DNA from 2 places in the Photobacterium sp. S4TG1 genome. Region 1 is predicted to be linked to the other one. Evidence: predicted binding sites of a transcription regulator. Region 1 holds the regulator's gene; the other holds the start of a gene.
What was found. Region 1 encodes PurR, which represses purine synthesis genes. Its sites were predicted from a motif close to TNANGNAAACGTTTNCNTNA; they were not measured.
Positions count from the first base shown of each region.

Region 2: the regulator PurR is predicted to act here: its motif matches at 1,203-1,222, upstream of guaB (IMP dehydrogenase).

Region 1 covers NZ_JAYXUH010000004.1:180,033-197,898, reverse strand. Annotated here, with positions in the region: gene artM (arginine ABC transporter permease ArtM) at 1-500, opposite strand, end outside; gene artQ (arginine ABC transporter permease ArtQ) at 497-1,201, opposite strand; gene VXS03_RS07840 (lysine/arginine/ornithine ABC transporter substrate-binding protein) at 1,205-1,939, opposite strand; gene artP (arginine ABC transporter ATP-binding protein ArtP) at 2,003-2,731, opposite strand; gene punC (purine nucleoside transporter PunC) at 3,217-4,422, opposite strand; gene punR (DNA-binding transcriptional activator PunR) at 4,527-5,429, shown strand; gene VXS03_RS07820 (CDP-alcohol phosphatidyltransferase family protein) at 5,493-6,101, opposite strand; gene VXS03_RS07815 (ATP-binding cassette domain-containing protein) at 6,124-6,759, opposite strand; gene VXS03_RS07810 (ABC transporter permease) at 6,764-8,431, opposite strand; gene VXS03_RS07805 (ABC transporter substrate-binding protein) at 8,543-9,757, opposite strand; gene VXS03_RS07800 (FAD-dependent oxidoreductase) at 9,787-11,937, opposite strand; gene VXS03_RS07795 (carboxymuconolactone decarboxylase family protein) at 11,927-12,502, opposite strand; gene VXS03_RS07790 (TfoX/Sxy family DNA transformation protein) at 12,918-13,505, opposite strand; gene purR (HTH-type transcriptional repressor PurR) at 13,882-14,886, opposite strand; gene VXS03_RS07780 (heme ABC transporter ATP-binding protein) at 15,266-16,057, opposite strand; gene VXS03_RS07775 (FecCD family ABC transporter permease) at 16,054-17,091, opposite strand; gene VXS03_RS07770 (heme/hemin ABC transporter substrate-binding protein) at 17,110-17,866, opposite strand, start outside.
Region 2 covers NZ_JAYXUH010000001.1:672,335-676,758, forward strand. Annotated here, with positions in the region: gene guaB (IMP dehydrogenase) at 1-1,136, opposite strand, end outside; gene xseA (exodeoxyribonuclease VII large subunit) at 1,409-2,761, shown strand; gene VXS03_RS03270 (zinc ribbon domain-containing protein) at 2,833-3,063, opposite strand; gene VXS03_RS03275 (alanyl-tRNA editing protein) at 3,595-4,424, opposite strand, start outside.

The sequences.
Region 1 (17,866 bases):
GTGCTGGCAAGTGACGTGCCTTTAAATACTAAGATCACTTCGTTTGAATAAGCAGGCACCGCACGACGAATAGCAAAAGGCAGTAATACCCCCAATGTTGCTTTAGTATTCATACCAAGAGCGCGACAAGCATGCCATTGACCTTGAGGTATTGCATCAAAAGCGCCTTTAAATAGCTGGGTACTATAAGCTGCGGTATTTAATGCTAATGCTAACATGGCACAAAACCAAGGCTGACTTAACCAATCCCATACAAAGCTTTGACGTACAACTTCAAATTGCCCAGGGCCGTAATAGACTAAAAATATTTGTACTAATAATGGCGTTCCCGTAAAGAGCGTGATAATGCCGCGGCTGATCCAGTGAATAATCGGGGTTCGTAATATTAAACTTGCCGTCATTAATAACGCCAAACTACAACCCACTAATAAAGAAGCGGCGGTTAACTCAAGGCTGGTCATTAACCCTTGTACCATCAGCCAAAAATTTTGTTCATTCATGCGGTTGCTCCTTGGCTTTTATGTTTTTGAGTACTAGAGCCATCTTGCTCGCTGAATTTCTTTTCTATTATTTTGATAATACGTTGCGTGATTAAGGTAATAATTAAATACACTGCAGCAGCGGTAGCATACCAAGTAAAGCTTTCATGTGTTGCTGCTGATGCTAATTGGGCTTGCTTTAATAAATCAGTCACGCCAATTAATGAAACAAGAGCAGTGTCTTTTAATAATACTAACCATTGGTTTGTTAAACCGGGTAAGGCGTGACGCACGGCTTGCGGTAAAATAATGCTGAAAAAAGTGCGTTGTTTACTTATGCCTAGTGCCGTTGCAGCTTCGAGTTGACCTTTAGGTACAGCTTTTAGTGCTCCCCGTATTGTTTGGGCGGCATAAGAAGCAAAAATAAGAGATAACGCAATAACACCAGATAAAAACGGGCTGATCTCAATAAATTCGCCAGTGATATAAAAAATAATTTGGCCTGAACCGAAAAAGATAAAAAGTACGACTAATAGTTCAGGCAGACCACGGAGGATAGTCACGATCAATGTTGTTGGCCACGCGATAGCACGATAACGTGACATTTCGCCGCCTGCAAATAACATCGCTAAAACTAACCCTACCGCTAAACTGACAAAAGCAAGCTGGATTGTCATCCAGCTAGCCTCTAGCAGGGATTGTGAATATCCCGTTAATATCATAACTTACTTACCAAAATACTGTTCAAAGATTGCTTGGTACTGACCATTTACTTTAATGGCTGCCAGCGCTTTATTTAATTGTTCGACTAATGCTTGGTTGTTTTTATTGACTGCAATGCCAAAACCATTACCGAAATATTTTGCATTGGTAACCGGCTTACCGACATAAGACAGTTTGTCGCCGTTGTCTTTCTTAAACCATTCAGCTACAACAGCAGTATCACCAAATACAGAATCAATACGGCCATTTTGCATATCAATAAATGCATCTTGGTAACTGGTATAAGGTACCGCTGTTACGTCAGGCATTTGATCGGTGATATAGCTCTGGTGTGTTGAACCATTTTGTACACCGACACGCTTACCTGTTAGGGCTGCTTGATCGGTGACATGATCTTTTAATGATACAAACGCTGCGGCATTGTCATAATAGGTATTACTAAAACTGACTTGTTGTTGACGTGCCTCTGTGATGTCCATTGCTGAAATTGCAGCATCATAACGTTTGAATTTTAGCGCTGGAATTAGACTATCAAACGCTTGGTTGTGGAACGTACAGGTTGCTTTCATTTCTGAACATAAGGCTTTGGCAATATCAATATCAAAACCTTGAATTTGATTGTTTGCATCCATGTATTCAAATGGCGCATAAGTCGCTTCTGTTGCAAATTTAAGATCTTGTGCCATGACATGACCAGATGCTAAGCCAATTATTGCCGCTAATAACATTTTTTTCATCGCTAAACTCCATGCGGATTGATTACGTAGTTTTTTATCTACGCAGTTTTAAAAAGAGACCTATTAATGGTTAAGGTATTCTGCAAATTGGGTGGTTTTTGGGGTTATAAAAGAATCATGGCTGCCATGTTCAATTACACGTCCGTCTTCCATATATAAAATGTGACTTGCAATTTTTTTTGCAAAATCAACTTCATGAGTAACGACAACTTGGGTTATCCCTGTGCCACTGAGATCTTTTATGATCTTAACGATTTGACTGGTGATCTCTGGATCCAAAGCCGCAGTTGGTTCATCAAACAGCAATACATCGGGTTTCATCATCAATGCACGAGCAATCGCTACCCGTTGTTGTTGACCACCTGAAAGTTGTAATGGCCATGCATTTGCTTTATCTGCAAGGTGTAATTGCGTCAAAATATTCAATGCTTGTTGCTTAGCAATAGCTTTATCAAGGCCTAATACTTTGGTTGGTGCTTCGATTAAATTTTCAATCACTGTTTTGTGGGGCCAAAGGTTATATTGCTGAAATACCATCCCCACTTTTTTTCTTAACGCTAAGCCTTTTTGTTCTGAAATAGGCTTTGAAAAATCAAATATATTATTGGCAATTGTTAAGTTGCCATCAGTTGCGATTTCTAACAGATTTAATACGCGTAATAACGAACTTTTTCCTGCGCCACTTGGGCCTAATAAAACGAGGGTTTCGCCAGTGTTACAAGTAAAGCTGACATCATGCAGTACCTGGTTTTGGCCGTAAAATTTATTGATATTACTTACTTGAATACTCATGCTCTAATACTGCATTAATCATCACTTAATTTATATACTACTCATCACGATATCTTATGCAAGTAAAATGTATAAAAAAATAATATGTTGCGTAGTTGTTTAATTTTTAATGATTTAACAGGTTAAATTACTTGGTTTCAATGTGTGCTTTTAACAATTAAGACACTTTATATCAATGTTAGAGACTGAGTGCATAATAGTGACTAGAAATAGTGAATATGCCATTTTGATAAAATGATTAATTAGTCATTGCGATGTAAGGTTTTATGTAAGCGGATTTATTGTTGGATGCGGTGATACCTTGTTCTTATTTATGCTTAAATAGCACATATTGATAGGAAGATAGGAAGATAGGAAGATAGGAAGATAGGAAGATAGGAAGATAGGAGGAGCCAATGAAAGGCATTTACAAAGAAAGTTGTCGTGGATAATAGGCAAAAAAAAGCAGCCAAAGAAGGCTGCTTTTAATAATGAAGCGGTATCTATTACGCCGTTGTTATTGCTGATTGATGCTGGCGTGCTTGCGTTACCAAAATGAAACCGATAATCGCGATAAAGCCTGTGATAAACATAGCAATAGTAACGGTTATTAGTCCGTATCCAGCAAAGGCTGATACGAAACCACTTGCTGCAAAGCAGACCATTGTTTGCATAAAGTTCAGTAAACCAGCTGCTGTTGCACTGCAATTTCTGAAATCAGATAAAGCTGCACTGATCACTAATGGGTAGATTGCACCATTTGCAACAGCAAGGAAGCAGAAAGGAATAAGAATTGGCCAGATAGTCGTAACATTGGTTGCGATTGAAATAACAAACATAATCAAAACGCTGCTAAAGAACAGTGCCAAAATCCATGGTAGAAGCTTCTTACTCTCAAAATGATTCAGCAAAGTACGACAGCCGTAACCACCAACAATAAAGGCAACTGTTTGTGGTGCGTAGCTTAAGCCAATATCAGTGCCTGAATAGCCCATTGCTGACATAACAAAAGGTGAGCCAGTTAAATAAGCAAAGAAAGCGGCTGAACATGCTGCAAAAATTAACATGTTACCCCAAAATTTCTTAGAACTTAGAATTTGGCTATAGTCACTACGCAGTTTAACCGTTAGCTTTTCTTGCTGTTGGCTAAGGTTAGCGCTCTCAGGCTCTTTTAGTGTCATGATAGCTAGCACAGCACCAAAACCAACTAACGCAATGAAAATACTACGCCAGCCTAATTGATGTTCAAGCATCGCACCTAATAATGGCGCTAAAGCAGGAGACAGTGCCACTAATGGCATGATTGTCGCAAATACACGCTCAGATACTTTACCGTCATAACGGTCAACCACAACTGCCTGCCAGATAACTGTTGCACTACATGCGCCTAGCGCTTGTACAAAACGAGCAGCGAGGAAGACTTCAATGTTAGGCGCAAATGAACATGCGATAGAAGCAAGGCTAAACAACACCATACCACCAACAAGTACTTTAATACGCCCTACGCGGTCTGATAATGGCCCATAAATAACTTGTCCTAATGCCATACCAAGTAAAAATACACTGAGCGAAAGGCCGATAAGAGATTGGGTTGTTGCAAAGTCGGCACGGATCGTTTCAAACGAAGGTAAATACATGTCAGTTGCAAGGAAGCCAAGCATACTTAAACATGCAAACCAGAAGAGGGTAATTTTAGAAGGTTGATTTTTCATTTTATACTTTTCGTCAATATTACAATTACTATTAGTGTAATACTGGTTTTAATGGCTGTGAAACGCTAAAATTTAAACCATGCTTTCAAAAAATTTGATGTGATATGTTTTCTTATAATGATCTCCAAGTTATAGACGTAGTCGCCCGCCGTGGCAGCTTTTCAGGTGCAGCGGAAGAATTGCACAAAGTGCCTAGCGCCATCAGTTATACCGTTAGATTGATAGAAGAGCGTTTAGCTGTCGAATTATTTGTTCGATTGCATCGGCAGGTTAAACTAACGCCAGCAGGGGAGTATTTCGTTGAAGAATCACGCAAAATAATAAAACAAATGCAATTAATGAAATATCAAACGCAGCGAGTTGCTAATGGTTGGTCTCAAAATGTGTCTGTCGCTTTAGACACAGTTGTACGTCAAAGTCGGGTTAATATGTTAGTTAAAGACTTTTATGAACATTTTCCTGATGTCGAATTACATCTCACTATGGAAGTATTTAATGGTGTATGGGATGCCTTAGCTGACGGACGTGCAGATATTGCAATTGGTGCAACAGCTGCGGTGCCTGTTGGTGGCAGCTTTGATTATCGAGATATGGGCACCCTGACATGGAAATTTGTGATTGATCCTCAGCATCCGTTAGCAATGTGTGATCATCCATTAGAACCGCATGAGCTAGCACAATATCCGGCGGTTTGTTTAGAAGATACCTCGCGCACATTACCGAAACGGATCACGTGGTTAATGGATAACCAACGCCGAATACTGGTGCCTAATTGGTACAGTGCTATGCAGTGTTTAAAAGCGGGATTAGGCGTCAGTGTTGTCCCTAGCCATATGGCGATCCCATTAATTGAAACCGGTGAATTGATTGAAAAGGAGTTAGCGATTAAACCGTCAGTGAGCCCTTGTTGTTTAGCTTGGAATACTGAAACCATGAACCCAGCAGTAAGTTGGTTGTTAGATTATTTAGGTGATAGCGAACAACTCCATCGTCAATGGGTTCGTTGATTGAAGTACATTTTTGGGAGAAATATGGCTGGATGTCTGAGATTGACATCCAGCAGAGAGATATTAATTTTTTAGAGTGTGATAGCCGGCCCAAATGCGTGTTGTCGTGGTGATCCAACATAGTGAGCCAAAAATCCATGCAATAGTGGCAAACTGTTGTGGGAATAAGCAAAACAAAATAAAACAGGCAATAGTTTCAGTCCCTTCAGTCAAACCACCAATGTAATACAGAGACTTATGTTTATATACAGGGCTTTCTATATTGCGTTTCCCTGCCATAATTGCAAATGCAAGAAAGCTTGATCCTGTTCCTATAAATGAAAAAATCAGAAAAGCACCCGCAACGGCATTATGCTGTGGATCGGCTAACACAAAACCAAATGGAACCAGAGAATAAAAAAGAAAATCTAACGTAATATCAAGAAATCCACCACAATCGGTAATACCTTGACGACGAGCAACTGCGCCATCTAAACCATCAAATAATCGATTAATAACAATAAATAATAACGCTAACCCATAATGTTCAAAAGCGAGTGCTGGTAATGCGAACAAACCAATAATAAAGCCGATGAGGGTGATTTTATTGGCGCTAATACCATAACTATCAGGTAAAGCTGCTAGCCTCGTTAATGGTTGGCGTATAAGAGTAATACTGTAACGGTCGAGCATGTAGTGTCCTACTTGAATATGTTTATTGCCAAGGCCAATGTAAGACATCGCCATTTGCCGGAATATCATCATCGTCATGAGTGACCATCAATGCTGGAATATTGCGTTGTTGAATTTGGTCAAACACAAAATGACGAAATGTTGCGCGTAAGGTTTTATCTAATTTACTAAAAGGTTCATCAAGTAAAACCGCTTGAGGTTGCGATAATAGTAATCGCATCATACTGATCCTTGCGCGTTGCCCCCCTGAAATTTGATGGGTTTGTTGATGTTGTAAATGAAGTAAATCTAATTCTTCTAATGTGGTTAACGCTTGGTGCTTACGTTGATTGCCTTTAATTTCTGGTGGCAATCCAAACGCGAGATTTTGCCAAATATTCAGGTGAGGAAACAGTAAATCATCTTGAAAAACAATACCTATATGTCGCATGTTAGGTGCTAACGAGGTTATTGGTTGTTTATTAAGCTGTATTTCACCTGTGACTGTGAAGTCTGAGGTTAGATGACCTGCAATCGCACTAAGAATGGTGGACTTACCACTGCCGCTTGGTCCCATAAGTGTCATTATTTTTCCCGCTTCAACGGTAAAAGTTAACGGACCGATTACGATATTATTATTGCGGTGACGTAAAGTTAATTGTGAAACAGAAAGGGTCATACGATTACCTTTTTATTCGTGTTTGAGCGGGTGATATTTTGCGTTTTGCCAACATCATCGCGATAGTAAAAAAGACTAAAGGTAATAATCCTTGTAATAATCCATAAATCGCACTGATACGTCTATCTTGACCACTGGCAAGTGTTACCGCCTCGGTGGTTAGGGTTGATACACGGCCAGCTCCCAATATTTGCGTTGGTAGATATTGTGCAAGGCTAACACTACAGCCAACAGCAAATGCTAACCATAATGCAGGTTTTAGCTGTGGAAATTTAACTCGCCACCATGTCTGCCAACCATTTAAGCCTAAACTTCTTGCTGTTTGATCTAAGCGCTGGTCGTAACTGCGCCATGGCCCATCTAAGGTCAGGTAAATATAAGGGAAAACATAAAGCCAGTGGCTCCACATTACCCATTGCCAAAAATAGTGACCAGAGACAAAAGAGATAGCTGTTTGCATTCCAAATAATAACGACAATTGTGGCGCAACCATTGGAATAGCAATCAATACTGTCGGGATTCCACGTTGGTATTTTTGGCGATATTCAAGGCACATAATGACCATGATTAAGGCACAACAGCTGCTGAACAGTGCTAGGAAAATACTATTACTAATTAACTGTTGTAGAGGCTCAAATTGTTGTAACCAAAAACGATCACTATAACGGCTAGGAAGTAAATCAGGAAAGCGCCACCGTAAAGCAAAGGACCACACCGCTAAAATAGGCAGCATCATTAATGGCAGTAATAATAAACCATAACTAAAAAAAGCGGCAATAGATGAAGGAATACGACGGAGTGGCTGTTTATTTGCACCCTGGTATTGCCATGATGTTGCGTAGGATAATCGCCACCACTCTGCTAAACGCAAGAATCCAAAAGTAATGATGACAATACCAAATAATAATAATGCGCCAGCAGCTGCACGTGGAAGTTGGGTCAAGTCGCCATCAGTGAACCATTGCCAAATTAGCATTGAAAAAGTGCTTGGATGGGTTGGACCAATAATTAACGCCACATCAACCACGGCAAGTCCGTAACCTGCGACCGCAAAAATAGCCAAGCGTAATTTAGGCAGCCACAATGGCAGAATAACGCGATGCCATGTTTGTTGATGATTGTAGCCTAGACTTATTGATGCTTCATAAAGACGTTTTATATCGAGCTGCTTTAAAATATTGATGCTCATTAATAGTAAGAACGGTGTTTCTTTAATAGCTAACGCAAACAGTAACCCTAAACCAAAGCGATCATGAATAAGTACAGGATAAAACGTATCTGCTAGGCCTGTATGGTGCCAAACACGTGCTATCCAACCGGTTGACGAAAACATCAATCCAAAACCCAGCACAAAAGCAATATGAGGAAAAGCAAGTAATGGTGCTAATAAGCGTTCAATTTTGTGCCACTTTGGGCTAAGCCAATAGCGACGTAGTAGCAAATAAGTCCACCATAGCGCCAGTAACGTGCTACCTAGTCCTGATAATAAGGTTAAAGCAATTGAGTTACCTAGATCGGGCCAAGCAAAGAGTTGTTGCCAACCTAATAGTGATGGTCGATGCATGTTCAATGCTGGTAGCCATGCAAAAGCAGGTGCAAGCATACCAAGAAAGCCAATAATCAATGGACTTGCAAATAGCAATAATGTGACAACAAATATAATGGCTAACATAAGGCTCAAATAAACAGCAAATAAGGAAAGCTAACTTGCTATCATAATGCAAGTTAGCTTAATTTATAATAAATATAACAGTGAGTTAGTTACTGTATATGGGATATTATGTTAATTGCCATACCTTTGTTGCCATTGGTGTTCAATTGCCGCTAGCCATGTTGGGTTTGGTTCTGCAATAGAAGGGTAGGGAGTAAAGCTTGGTTTATTATATGATGACGGCAGTTGTTTAAATGCCTGTGCGTTTAAAATCGTCGGATCGCCCCAGACTTCAGTGTCAGCTTTGTGTGCTTGTGCTTCTGGGCTTAATAAAAAATTGATGGCTACTAATGCACCAGCTTTAGCACTCGCATTCCATGGAATCGCCAGAAAGTGAATATTAGTTAATGCGCCCGCATTGAAAGCATATGTTTTTGCTTTGTCAGTTAGATTGCCATTAGCAATAGCGGTAGCTGCTGCATTTGGGTTAAAGGTGATCGCTAATAATAATTGCTGATCATCTAATAACTGAATTGTTTCCGCTGTGCCTGCGGGAAATTGCTTTCCTTGATGCCATGCTACTTTGTGGAGCTGATCAAGATAATGCCATAGTGGCGCTGTAACTCGATCAAATAACGCCTGATCTTGAGGTAGCTGTAATGGTTGATATAAGGCTTTTTTGTCGGTAGTCAGTTCAAGTAGTGCTGCTTTTAAAAAGCTTGTTCCATGAAACTCCGGCGGCTTAGGGTAGCTAATTTTCCCTGGGTGTTGTTGCGCTAAAGCCAATAATGCCTTAAAGCTTTTTGGTGGGTTGGTTAGCGTTTCAGGATCATAAATAAACACCAGCTGACCAACACCCCAAGGGGCTTCTAGTCCTTGAGTCGGCTCTGAAAAGTCTTTGTCAATTGGCAATGACTTATCAACATATTTCCAGTTTGGAAGTTGGTGAGTGAAAGGACCATATAGTAAGCCATTTTGCTTCATTGAACGAAAGTTCTCACCATTGATCCATACCATATCAACACTACCACCATTATTTTTATTTGCGGTTTTCTCTGCCAATAAACGTTGTGTGGTTTCAGCAATATCCGTCACCTTAACTTGCTTTAAAGTGACACCGTAACGCTGCTGCAGCTGTGTGTTAGCCCATAACAGATAATCATTAATCTCTTGGCTACCACCCCAAGCATTAAAATAGACAGTTTCACCCTTAGCTTGAGCAAGGGTTTGTTGCCATGTTGGCATAATATTGACGTTTTTATGCTGTTCACTGGCGTGTGCCGTTACACTACTGATAACTAATGCTGCGGTTAACGTTAGCTTTTTGAAAGTAGAAAATGCTGTCATCACAGTCGATATCCTTATTGGCGTAATGATTAATTACGCATCCAGTGGTGATATTTTTTAACCCAAGCAAGCAGTTTTTGAGGAGCATGAGCTTGTTTCCATACGCCAGCGGTGTATTTTGCGCCTTCACTCATGGTTGGGTAAGGATGAATTGTGCCTAAGATCTTATTTAGCCCTAAGTTATGACGCATTGCGAGCGTAAATTCAGCTAACAAATCACCGCCATGGTGACCAACAATGGTGGCACCAAGAATCTTATCGCTACCTTTTGGCGTTAAGATTTTAATAAAACCTTCATCATAACCATCAGCAATAGCACGATCTAAATCATCCAATCCATAGTGTGTGACTTCATAATCAATCCCTTGTGCTTGCGCTTCTTTTTCATTAATACCCACTCTGGCTAATTCAGGCGCAGTGTAAGTTACAGCAGGAATAACTGAATAATCGACTTTAAATTTTTTAACCGCACCAAATAAGCTATTAACCGCGGCATACCATGCTTGATGCGCTGCTACGTGTGTTAATTGATAAGGACCTGCCACATCACCCACAGCATAAATATTAGGGTAGTGGGTTTGTAGGTATTGATTTACAGCCACAGTACCGCGCTCTGTTGTGGTAATGCCTAGTTGTTCTAAACCAAATCCTTGTACATTTGCAACACGGCCTAAAGCGACCATTACTGCATCAAACTCGATGCTAACTTGTTGGTTATTTTGTTCAACGATGGCACGTTGAATTCGTTGACCATTATCATCAAGTATTGATTCAAACTGGATAGCATTATGTTTCAATAAAATCTTTACGCCATCATGTGTGAGTGCTTGTTCAACTAACTGTGCTGCATCGCTATCTTCACGATTTAATAGTTGAGGTGATCTTTCAACAATCGTGACTTCTGCTCCTAAGCGACAAAAACTTTGTGCTAATTCACAGCCGATAGGGCCACCACCAAGGATCAGTAATCGTTTTGGAAGCGCTTTTAATTGCCATACAGTATCAGACGTTAAGTAATTGACCGTTTCTAAACCCGGAATAGCGGGCACTAATGGGCGTGCACCTGTGGCAATAACAATATTACGCGTTGTTATTTGAGTGCCATTAACTTCAACTTTCCATGGTGACAAGATGGTTGCATCTCCCGTCACGCAGTTTACGCCAAGTTTACTGTAACGTTCGATAGAGTCATGAGGCTCAACTTTACTTATTACATTTTGAATACGTGCCATCACTTGGGAAAAATCAATATTATTAATTTGAGCGTCAATACCAAGTTGTGAAGCTTTATTTATATCAGCTGCGGTATGCGCTGCACGAATCAGTGCTTTTGAGGGGACACAGCCAGTATTTAAACAGTCTCCACCCATTTTGTGGCGTTCAATAAGCGTAACTTCAGCTTTTACGGCTGCCGCAATATAAGCACTGACTAAACCACCAGCACCAGCACCAATAACCACGAGATTTTGATCAAAGTGAGTTGGCTTTTGCCATTGTTTATATTGTTTTTTAACTGCCATGGTTTTCATTATCCATTTTGCTAGTAATGGGAAAATACCGAGTAGGACTAACGATAATAAGACTGGGGCTGAAATAATGCCGCTAAGTGATTCTATTTTTCCAAGTTGAGTACCAGCATTAATATAGACAGCGGTACCCGCTAACATACCTAATTGGCTTACCCAGAAAAAAGTACGGGTTTTAATTATAGTTAATCCCATTAACAGATTAATAAGGAAAAAAGGAAATACTGGAATTAAACGTAAACTCAGTAGGTAAAATCCACCTTCTTTTTCTATACCATTATTTAATGTCGCTAAGCGATTACCAAATTTTGCTTGTACCCAATCACGTAATATAAAGCGACTTGATAGAAATGCTAAGGTTGCACCTATTGTGCTGGCAAAAGATACCATAATTAGGCTAACCCAGAAGCCAAACAATGCGGCACCTAATAACGTTAATATGGACGCACCGGGAATAGAAAGGGCAGTAACTAATACGTACAAACTAAAGAAGCCAATATACGCCGAAATTGGGTTTTCAATAATATAGTTTTGCAGGGTTAACTGTTCACGTTTAGCAGCTTCAAGGGTTAGGTATTGGCCAAGATCAAAATAAAACCAAGTCCCAATAATTGCTAATATAACGGTAACTAATAACAGTTTATTATTTTTCATCGTGGCTCCTTTGTTGAGGCTGAGGTTGAATAGGTAATGAACAAAAACCTTGTGCAGGAACATCAAGCGCAGTATTAAATTTAGCTGATAAATTTTGAAAGCTTACTAGTGCCGTTAATTCAATGATGTCATCGCTGCTATACCAAGTTGCAAGAGCAGCTAACATATCGTCACTGACATGTTGATCACTTAGCGTCATCGCTTCGGTATAAGTTAATACTGCTTGTTCTTGTTCTGAAAAATGCTCAGAAGACTGCCAGTTTGCAAGGGCTTTAATTTTTTCTAATGAATGGCAACGTTCCGCCAATTTCATACCATTAGCATCGACACAAAAAGCACAGTTATTGAGTTGAGATACGCGTACACAAACCAATGAGCGTATCACTGCATCAATGGGGGATTTTTTGCGATCAAGATAACCAAAGAATAAAGCCACTAACCAAAAAAGCATAGGTTTGCGTCCCCATAACTTAGCAGGGTTAAGTACTTTGCCAAAATGGCGCTGTTGTAACCATAGTAAAGGTTTTACCCATAATGAGAATGTTTCTTTGGTTAATATACGCAAGATATGTCCTTATCAAATGAAAATCACATTGACTCTAAGTAGCAAGACCGAGAGAACTAACATTGTATTTCATTTAATGGAAAAAAATGTGTTTATTAGAGAAATTGCTTGAAATAACAACAATCAACAGCTAATAGATGGTGAGTAATGAGGGCGAGTACGAAGTAATGATATTGAAGCGTTGACGAATGATAAATAATCGTTGTCAGACGTTAAATATACGTTTTAAGTAAGTAATGCAGAATTGACATTTAAATAAATAAAAAATCATGTTTTATTTGTTTAATGTTGACTTCGTACATGCCTTATAGAGAAATATCATTGGGTATTGATAAATAGGGGGCAGAAATAAATAAAAGAGGCACTGAGCCTCTTTATTCTTAAGCGTCACTTAGCCAGTTGACGAATATATTTATTATAGTTTTGCGAGTAGTTCGTTACGTCTACTTTCTGGTATTACAGACCAATGTTGGCCATGTATTGCACCTTCTAGTGCCCATAATAATTCTAAACTTAAAGATGCCTCTTGTGTTTTTTGTAATGCCTTGTAGGCGTTGAGTGCACCAATATCGTAAAGTTGATCAATAGTTTGAATACCTGCTTTTTTGAGCATTCTTTCATTTGAGAGGCGTAAGTTAGGTAAATCTTTTATCCTAGCTGGCGCGCAACATTCTTTTGCTTTTTTATCGGCAAGTGCTGCTTCAAGAGAATATTTAGCTTGCTCTATTATTTTTTCAGGTTGTTCCCACCACTCATCAAGAATAGCGTAATGTTTAGTTATTACAGGAAACCCACGTTTCTTATAAATGTACGGTTCTAATCCTGCTTGTTTAAATTCCTCTTCTGTTTGAGCGTTTGCTCTAAGGTGAAGTTTATTATTAACCACAAGTGCGAACATTGCTTCGCCTGCGAAAATACCAAAGCCACCAAACATAGAACGCGATTTAACATTACCTAAATGGTCTAATAATTTTAATGAATCTTTTAATATTGGTTTGTCCATACTTCTACTCGGTGAATAAATGAGTGTCACCTAACATTAAAGTAGCCGTAAATTGACTTTTATTTCTAAAGTTATTTACGAAAGAATTTTTCTACTCTAAATCGTCCATGTATTACTTTATAAATAATATTATCAATATAAAAGTATTATTTATAATTTGTAAGTCTTTTGCTTACTATTATATGTATCTACAGGGAGTATTATATTCGATCTTTTAAAAAGGTAAGTTTTAATATTAACGAAAGCTGATGAATCTGTGAGGTTGCTCATGTTTTTGAGGTCTGTCGATATTTTGTAGAAGCTTTGAGCGTAAATCATTAACAATAAAAGAAAAAAGCCAATAAAAATATTGGCTCATAAAAGCGGGGAAGTAATGTTAGCGTAAATCTTTTACTGACTTTCGCTCAACAATAGCAGGTGTCATTTCAAAGATTTGAGGTTCATGATCTTTATTCTTCATACGCTCCATTAAAATTTTAATGGCTGTTTTACCTAAACGACGCTTTGGTTGGTGAATAGTCGTTAGTGGCGGTGCGAAGTAAGGGGCAAGATCAATATTATCGTAGCCAATAATTGAAATATCATTGGGAACGCGTAACCCTGCTTGTTCAAAAGTACTGATCAGTGCCATTGCCATAATATCATTGAAACAGAAAATGGCGGTTGGGCGATCTGTCATTGCAATATACTTCTCAGCAGCCTCAACGGCTGAATTACACTCAAAGTCACCTTCAAGAATCCAGTTTTCGTTAACCGCTAAGTTTGCTTCTGCCATTGCTTTATTAAAGCCTTTTAGGCGTTCACGACATGTTGATTTATCGTTGTGGCCAGACAAGCAACCAATACGAGTATGGCCATGTTCGATAAAATATTTAGTCGCAATGTAGCCACCTTGTTCAGCATTATCCTGAATTTTATCGGTATGCGGGCTTTCTGGGCCCCAATCCATTACCACCATTGGTAGGTCTTTTTGACGCTCAAGTAGATCCAGTAATCTCTGATCAAGATCAGAACACATCACTAATAAACCGTCCACACGCTTTTCGGCAAGCATGCGTAAATAATCATGCTGCTTAGAAAGGTTACCTTCAGTGTTACATAGAATCAGCGTGTAACCTTCACGGTAGCAGTACTCTTCAACGCCATGTACAACTTCAGCAAAAAAAGGGTTGGTTGATTTAGTTACCAGCATACCAATGGTGCGTGTAGTGTTACATTTTAGGCTGCGAGCAACAGCACTTGGTGCGTAATTGAGATCTTCAACGGCTGCCAGTACTTTTTTCTGTGTTGCTTCTGCGACAAAGCGTGTTTTATTGATCACGTGTGAAACTGTTGTCGTTGAAACACCAGCCATACGTGCAACATCTTTAATGGTTGCCATATTTATTCTTCTAATAATGGGTGCTAGAGATGTTTCTAGCTAATCGTGAGGTACCAAATTGAGTAATTACTGAGATGAATATAATTCCATCTTTTTGCGTAAAGTATCCCGTTAATTATTCAATTTGGCACCAATAATGTGTCTATTACATACTTAAATAGTATTAACACTAAAAGCCGCATTTATTCGCGGCTTTATAATTATTGCATGTTTTTCAAGTGTAATCGCTTGCGTTCACATTTTACTGAGTGTTACGCGTAGTGCAACTTTTCAATTGTCTGGGAGTAAATTATTTGATAACTATCAACAAAAAAACGTAAATTTCAGCAATTTTACTGAAATTTACAACAGCCAATTAAAAAAATGATGCACATTAATACTAGGATAGTAGGTAAGGATAACCATGAACAGGATGAGGATGAACAGAAACCTGCCAACCGTAAACGTTGTTAATTATTGCAGGTTGTAATGCTTGCCATGGTGATCCATCAGCTTGAATCTTACCTTGTTGAATGATGACCATACGTTGGGCATATTGCGCAGCTAAGTTGAGATCATGTAATACGATGATAACCGCGGCACCTTTTGCTGCCATGGTTTGTGCCATTTGTAGCGTTTTATGCTGGTGGGCGAGATCTAAGGCAGATGTTGGCTCATCTAACATTAATATACATTTATCATCAGCTTGACTGAGTTGTGTTAGCACGCGTGCAAAATGGATCCGTTGCTTTTCTCCTCCTGATAAAGTGGGATATAAGCGTGGCGCAAGATGAAGAACATCAGTATTACGCATGGTTGTAAGGGTGATATCATCAATTTCTTGGCGTGACAAACAAAGAGGCATTGTGCCAAGTTCAACTACTTCTTTACAGGTAAAGGCGAAAGACAGCGAACTGTGTTGCGGTAAAATACCTAAATGACACGCCAATTCAGATCGTTGCCAATCTTCAATATTGCGATTAAAAAATGTAACCTGACCACTTTCAGGTGTCATTTCACCGCAGAGTATTTTAAGTAATGTGCTTTTACCTGCGCCATTAGGCCCAAGTAGCGCCGTGATCTCACCTGCCTTTATATCAATATTAAAGTCATCTAATAATACTTTTCCTGCTAATGTTAATTGCAAATCACGTGCCGAAATGACAGTTGGGTATGCAGAGGTTACCGTCATGCGATTCTGCCTTTTTGTTTATTTAATAAATAGATGAAGAATGGAGCGCCTAAAATAGCGGTAATAATACCCACGGGGAGTTCTTGTGGTGCAAAAGCACTACGCGCGATCATATCTGCGACAAGTAAAATTAAAGCACCTAGAATAGCTGAGATTGGCAATAACGTTTTATGATTAGGGCCTGAAATCATGCGCCCTAAATGGGGGATTACTAAACCGATAAAGCCAATAGGACCTGTAATAGCAACGGTAATACCGACACCTGCGGCACAAACAATAATCAAACTGCGCTTTAGATGTTGAACATTAACCCCCATATGACGAGCTTCAGCTTCTCCTAATAAAAAGGCGTTCAATGCATTAGCTTGGCGATAACAATAATAATAGATAACAATGAGACTCACAAAGGCAAGGCCGATACCTGACCAAGTCGCACCTGCAAGTGATCCCATTGACCATAATGAAAAATCCCGTAGCGCTTGATCATCGGCAATATAGTTAAGTAACCCCAAACCAGCACCAGAAATAGCACCAATTGCGACACCTGCAAGTAGCATTACAACCACGGATGTGCCGTTTTTATCAGTGCCGAGGTGATACACCAAATATGTGCTCAGCGCGCCACCCAAAAAAGCGAAGAAGGGCACAGCACCAATATTCATTAATAAAGGGTATTGCGCCATTAATGGGGCAAATAAAATGATCGCAAACGCAGCACCTAGGCCAGCACCTCCTGAAATACCAATAATGCCCGGATCGGCAAGAGGATTACGAAACAACCCTTGTAGCACCGCTCCGCAGATCGCAAGTATGGCACCAATCGCAATACACAATAATGTTCGTGGTAAGCGTATTTGATGGATCACTAAATCAACATGGGTGGCGAGTTGATGCTTACCTGGTAATAAAGATAAAAAACTGTCTTTATAACTGATATCCATCGGTCCAATAGCGATAGAGCTTAATAGTGCAAAGAGTAATGCACCTAGACTAATCGAATAAATGACATGGGGTGAAATACGACTAACGTTCATGGTGACATTTATCTCAGATTACGATTGTGGGTAAAAAACATGATTAAGACGCATGGCTTCATTAATACTATGAATGCCTAAGCCACCAATTAATGCCGTACCATCAATCACGGCAATGGCATTATTTTTTGCCGCAGGAGTGGCTTCTAATACCGGCATTTTTTTGATGAGTTGTGCCATATTTTTAATTGAGGCTGTGGTGCGACTGCTAAGTAAAATAATGTCGGGTTGCATTTGCAAAATAGCTTCGGTTGAAACTGGCTTATAGTTTGCAACAACGGCTGCCGCTGGGTTTATCGCCCCCGCTAAAGTAATAATACTGTCTGCTGTGGTATTTTTGCCGGCAACGCTAATTGGTCGCCCATCATGAATCATTAAGAACAATACTTTTTTCGATTGAGTCTGATGAGTATTGTTTTTTTCGATGTTTTTTACCGTCGCTGCGATAGTTTGTTTAAGTTGTTGCGCTTGTTGTGAATGTTGGGTTAAGGCCGCAACTTGATCGATTCTATGCAGTAAATCAGACACAGTTTCACCACCGTTAACAATATCAACTTCAATTCCCGATTGTTTTAAAAGGGTTAATGTTTTGGGTGGTCCCATTTCATCAGAACCAATAATACGAGTGGGGGCTAAAGCAATCAGACTTTCTGCTGACAGTTGACGGTGATAACCGACTTTTGGCAGGTTATTCGCTACAAGGGTTTTACTGGTAACATCAACGGCAATCAATTGCTTTTCAGCCCCTAACGCATTGATGATTTCAGTAATAGCC
Region 2 (4,424 bases), on a different contig from region 1:
CCTTGGTACAGTTCAACTTCACCTGGTGCTTCTTCAGTACCTGCAAACATTGAACCAACCATTACACATGATGCACCCGCCGCAATAGCTTTACATAAATCACCAGAATAACGAATACCGCCATCCGCAATAACTGGAATACCATATTGATCAGCAACAGATGCCGCTTCTGAAATCGCTGTAATTTGTGGAACACCCACACCGGTTACGATACGAGTAGTACAGATTGAACCAGGGCCGATACCCACTTTAACCGCACTTACACCAGCTTCAATCAGTGCACGAGCACCTTCAGCAGTTGCAACGTTACCGCCAACGATAGGCAAATTCGGAAAAGCTGCACGTGTTTCACGAATACGTTGTAAAACACCTTCAGAATGACCGTGAGATGAATCGATAAGTAATACGTCAACGCCAGCTTCAACTAATGCAGCAACACGTTCTTCATTACCCGCACCAGCACCAACAGCAGCACCTACACGTAAGCTACCGCGCGCATCTTTACATGCATTAGGTTTACGTTCTGCTTTTTGGAAGTCTTTCGCTGTAATCATGCCTTTTAGGCGGAAGTTATCATCAACAAGCAGTACTTTTTCAACACGGTACTTTTGCATGATAGCTTCAACTTCTTCACGAGATGCACCTTCTTTAGCAGAGGCTAGTTTCTCTTTTGAAGTCATTACTTCTTCAACTTTAATTGAAAGGTCGGTAACAAAACGAACATCACGACCAGTAATAATACCGATCAATTCGTTGTTATCTGTAACCACAGGGTAACCTGCGAAACCATTTTCTTCCGTTAAACGCTTAACATCTGCAATAGTGTTATTTGGTTTAACGGTAACAGGCTCTGCAACAACGCCAGCTTCGAACTTTTTCACCATGCGAACTTCAGCCGCTTGTTGTTCGATTGACATATTCTTGTGGATAAAACCAATACCACCCTCCTGAGCAAGAGCAATAGCTAGGCGACCTTCAGTCACTGTGTCCATAGATGCTGATAGCATAGGAATGTTAAGAGCAATCTCTTTCGTGAGACGGGTGCGCAGATCGGCAGTGTTAGGTAGGACTGTAGAATGAGCAGGAACTAATAATACATCATCAAACGTCAACGCTTCTTTTTTAATTCGTAACATGCAATATCTCACACCAATTTAAAGGTTTACAAAGAAGATTAAAATATTGCGAACGGATTATACGTATGAAGCAATCGTTTGGCTAGCTTTATTTTTTATTTTTTTATTGACAAAAAACATTTGCTGTGTAGTATATTTCGGTTAACTATCCGGTGATGCGGTCGACGAAATACGGCCAAGATCTGTCCATTGATCTGCCTAGGCGTTTTTCGTTCTATTTGATAGTTTTCTGACCGCCTGCCGCCATTCATTCGTTAGCAGGTGCTTCCTTCGTGACTCTATTCGCTTCTCAAAGCCAATCCAACGATCGTATCTACACCGTTTCTAGTCTCAATGCGCAAGTCCGTCTAATCCTTGAAAATGAAATGGGAATAGTGTGGCTCGTCGGTGAATTATCAAATTTTTCAATGCCCGTTTCTGGTCATTGGTATTTCACCCTCAAAGATTCTCGAGCCCAAGTTAAATGCGCAATGTTCAAAGGCAATAATCGTCATGTCACCTTTAAACCGAGCAATGGTAATCAAGTATTAGTTAAAGCGCGCTTATCTATTTATGAGCCTCGCGGTGACTATCAATTGATTATTGAAAGTATGCAACCTGAAGGTGATGGCCGTTTACAGCAGCAATTTGAACAACTTAAAATGACCCTTGCCGCTGAAGGCTTATTTGCTCAATCATTAAAAAAACCATTACCACAACAACCGCAACGTGTCGGCATTATTACTTCTAAAACAGGCGCGGCTCTTCACGATATTCTGCACGTATTAAAACGTCGCGATCCAAGTTTAGCCGTGGTTATTTATCCCACAATGGTTCAAGGGGATGGGGCTGCGATATCAATAGCTCAAGCGATTGGACGGGCAAATGCACGCCAAGAATGTGATATTTTAATCGTTGGTCGTGGTGGCGGTTCATTAGAAGATTTATGGGCATTTAACGAAGAAATTGTTGCACGGACAATTGCAGCAAGTCAGATACCCATCGTAAGTGCAGTCGGCCATGAAGTCGATATCACTATTGCCGATTTTGTCGCAGATATGCGTGCACCTACCCCCTCAGCTGCAGCAGAATTAATCAGTCGAGATAGCACCGCACAAACTGATAAAATCGCTCAAAAGCAGCAACAATTGCGCCATGCTATTCAATTTTATTTTGCCGATAAAAAACAACATATTAATCAATTAAAGCATCGTTTAGATCGCCAACATCCACAATTACGCTTAAACCAACAACAACAGCATCTAGATGAGATCAGTCGTAGACTTCAGCAGATAATGCTGAAAAAAATACAAATACAGCAACAACGTATTACTCAGAACCAATATAAATTATCGCTTTATTCACCACAGCAGCAACTTCAGCATCACACTGCAACACTCATTAACACCAAGCGACGTTTATTGGATGCGATGGATCGACAATTATTAAATGCGAACCATAAATTAGTCTTAGCGGCAGAAAAATTAGATACGGTAAGCCCATTGGCAACGCTTAGCCGCGGTTACTCAATTACGCGAGATGACAAAGGAGAGCTTATTCGTCGTTGTGATCAAGTAAAAGTAGGGGATCAACTGATCACAACCGTTACCGATGGTAAGATCCATACCACAGTTAATAGCAATTAATACTCGCTACCTATTAGACTTCTATGCCGCAATATGGCTCTTTATTATTGCGGCATAACGGCATTAAAAGATTAACCTTCCGCTTTACTAAATACGATTTTTACTCGTGACTTTGATTTTAACTCATTGCAATAATGACAAAAATAACTAGCAGAACCACATGCTTGTAACTTCTCTAATTGTTCCGAACAATCAGGACAAAATGCTGTTTTAGTCACTCCTTGCTGGCAATAATCACAAAAATACCCCTGATCTTTCCAACTCAATTCACTCTCACATTGCGGACAAGTATTTTTAATCACTTTATTTCACTCCTAAATGAATTTGTTCTAGCATGCAAAATTATTGAGTGAGATGCTACTAAATTTAAATACCATTCTCTAAATCTTAGGCATACCCCTAACAATATTTCACCATTATCACGTTTTACCCATGATGGCAGTGAGACTAAGATCACCAAGATGATCATTACCCTTATGGGTGATCATTGTGTTTATTAAATCTGATCAGCGATCAGCTATCAAAAGAATATTTATCAATACACATCCCGAAAGCATAAGTTACATATTCTGCATATGGATTTTAAACAGTATAAAACTCCAATCTTTCTGCTTAAAAACCCACAGATCTAATATTTAATAAATTAAGATCATACTTAAAAAAGAATAAATATTGACCACATTTACCATGTTATACATTTCGATAATGTCGATTTATTCTTATTCAATAATAGTCACCTGTATAAAAAATCCCACTAACATTATAAAAAATAGACAATTACAGATATAAAAAAATCGTCCGTAGACGATTTATAAATAATAATGCCATCTTATTTATGCGACGATGGCGGTCGTTATCATGACAATTTCTTGCTCAGAGATAATCTCAAACTTTACCGTTAACGCGTAATATTCTGCTAAGGAAGTAGCATGTGTTCCGCCGCAGGGAATTTCAATTATCCCCTCATCACCAAGATCACATTGCCAATAGCGTGAGTCTGTTAATGCATCCCCTTCACGACGCATTACAATCGGCGTAGCAAGTTGGATCCATTGCGCCAGTTGCTGATTAATAGCTACGGTTATTTCTGCTAAGCTTGCTACCATTTCAGCACTATTTAGGCCTCTTTTACGCAAGGTTTTACCTAAACGATAATGATCGGTGCTGCGATTTTCACTAACAATACTCTTTTCTTGCGCATAACTATGAAAATCGTAATGACCTAATTCATCACATCGACTTGGATCTTTACGCCAGAAATCAGTATGTAATACTTTATTTAGCGCTAGTGATGATAAATGTCCTCCACTGTGACCACGGCTTAAACTCTGCTGATACCCTTTATCAACAACCAGTGTTACCTTCTCACCAACACAAAAGTTCACCGCTGACGCAACATGGTGTACCACAACAAATACCCAACCATCAGTATCACGCTTAACAGGAATATTGGCAGCAATATACAGTTGTTGAGTCGCTATTTCGATTGCGCCTACAACGCAATCGATCACCGAGTATTGCTCGGTTTGAAACACTAAGTCACCACGATCTGCAGGATGATCAGGCCAAATATGACTCACAGGATGAAACGGTGTTTGTTCAGTAACAATCCATGTACCGCCATTTTTATTAGCAACCGCACAAACAACAGCTGTGGTTATTT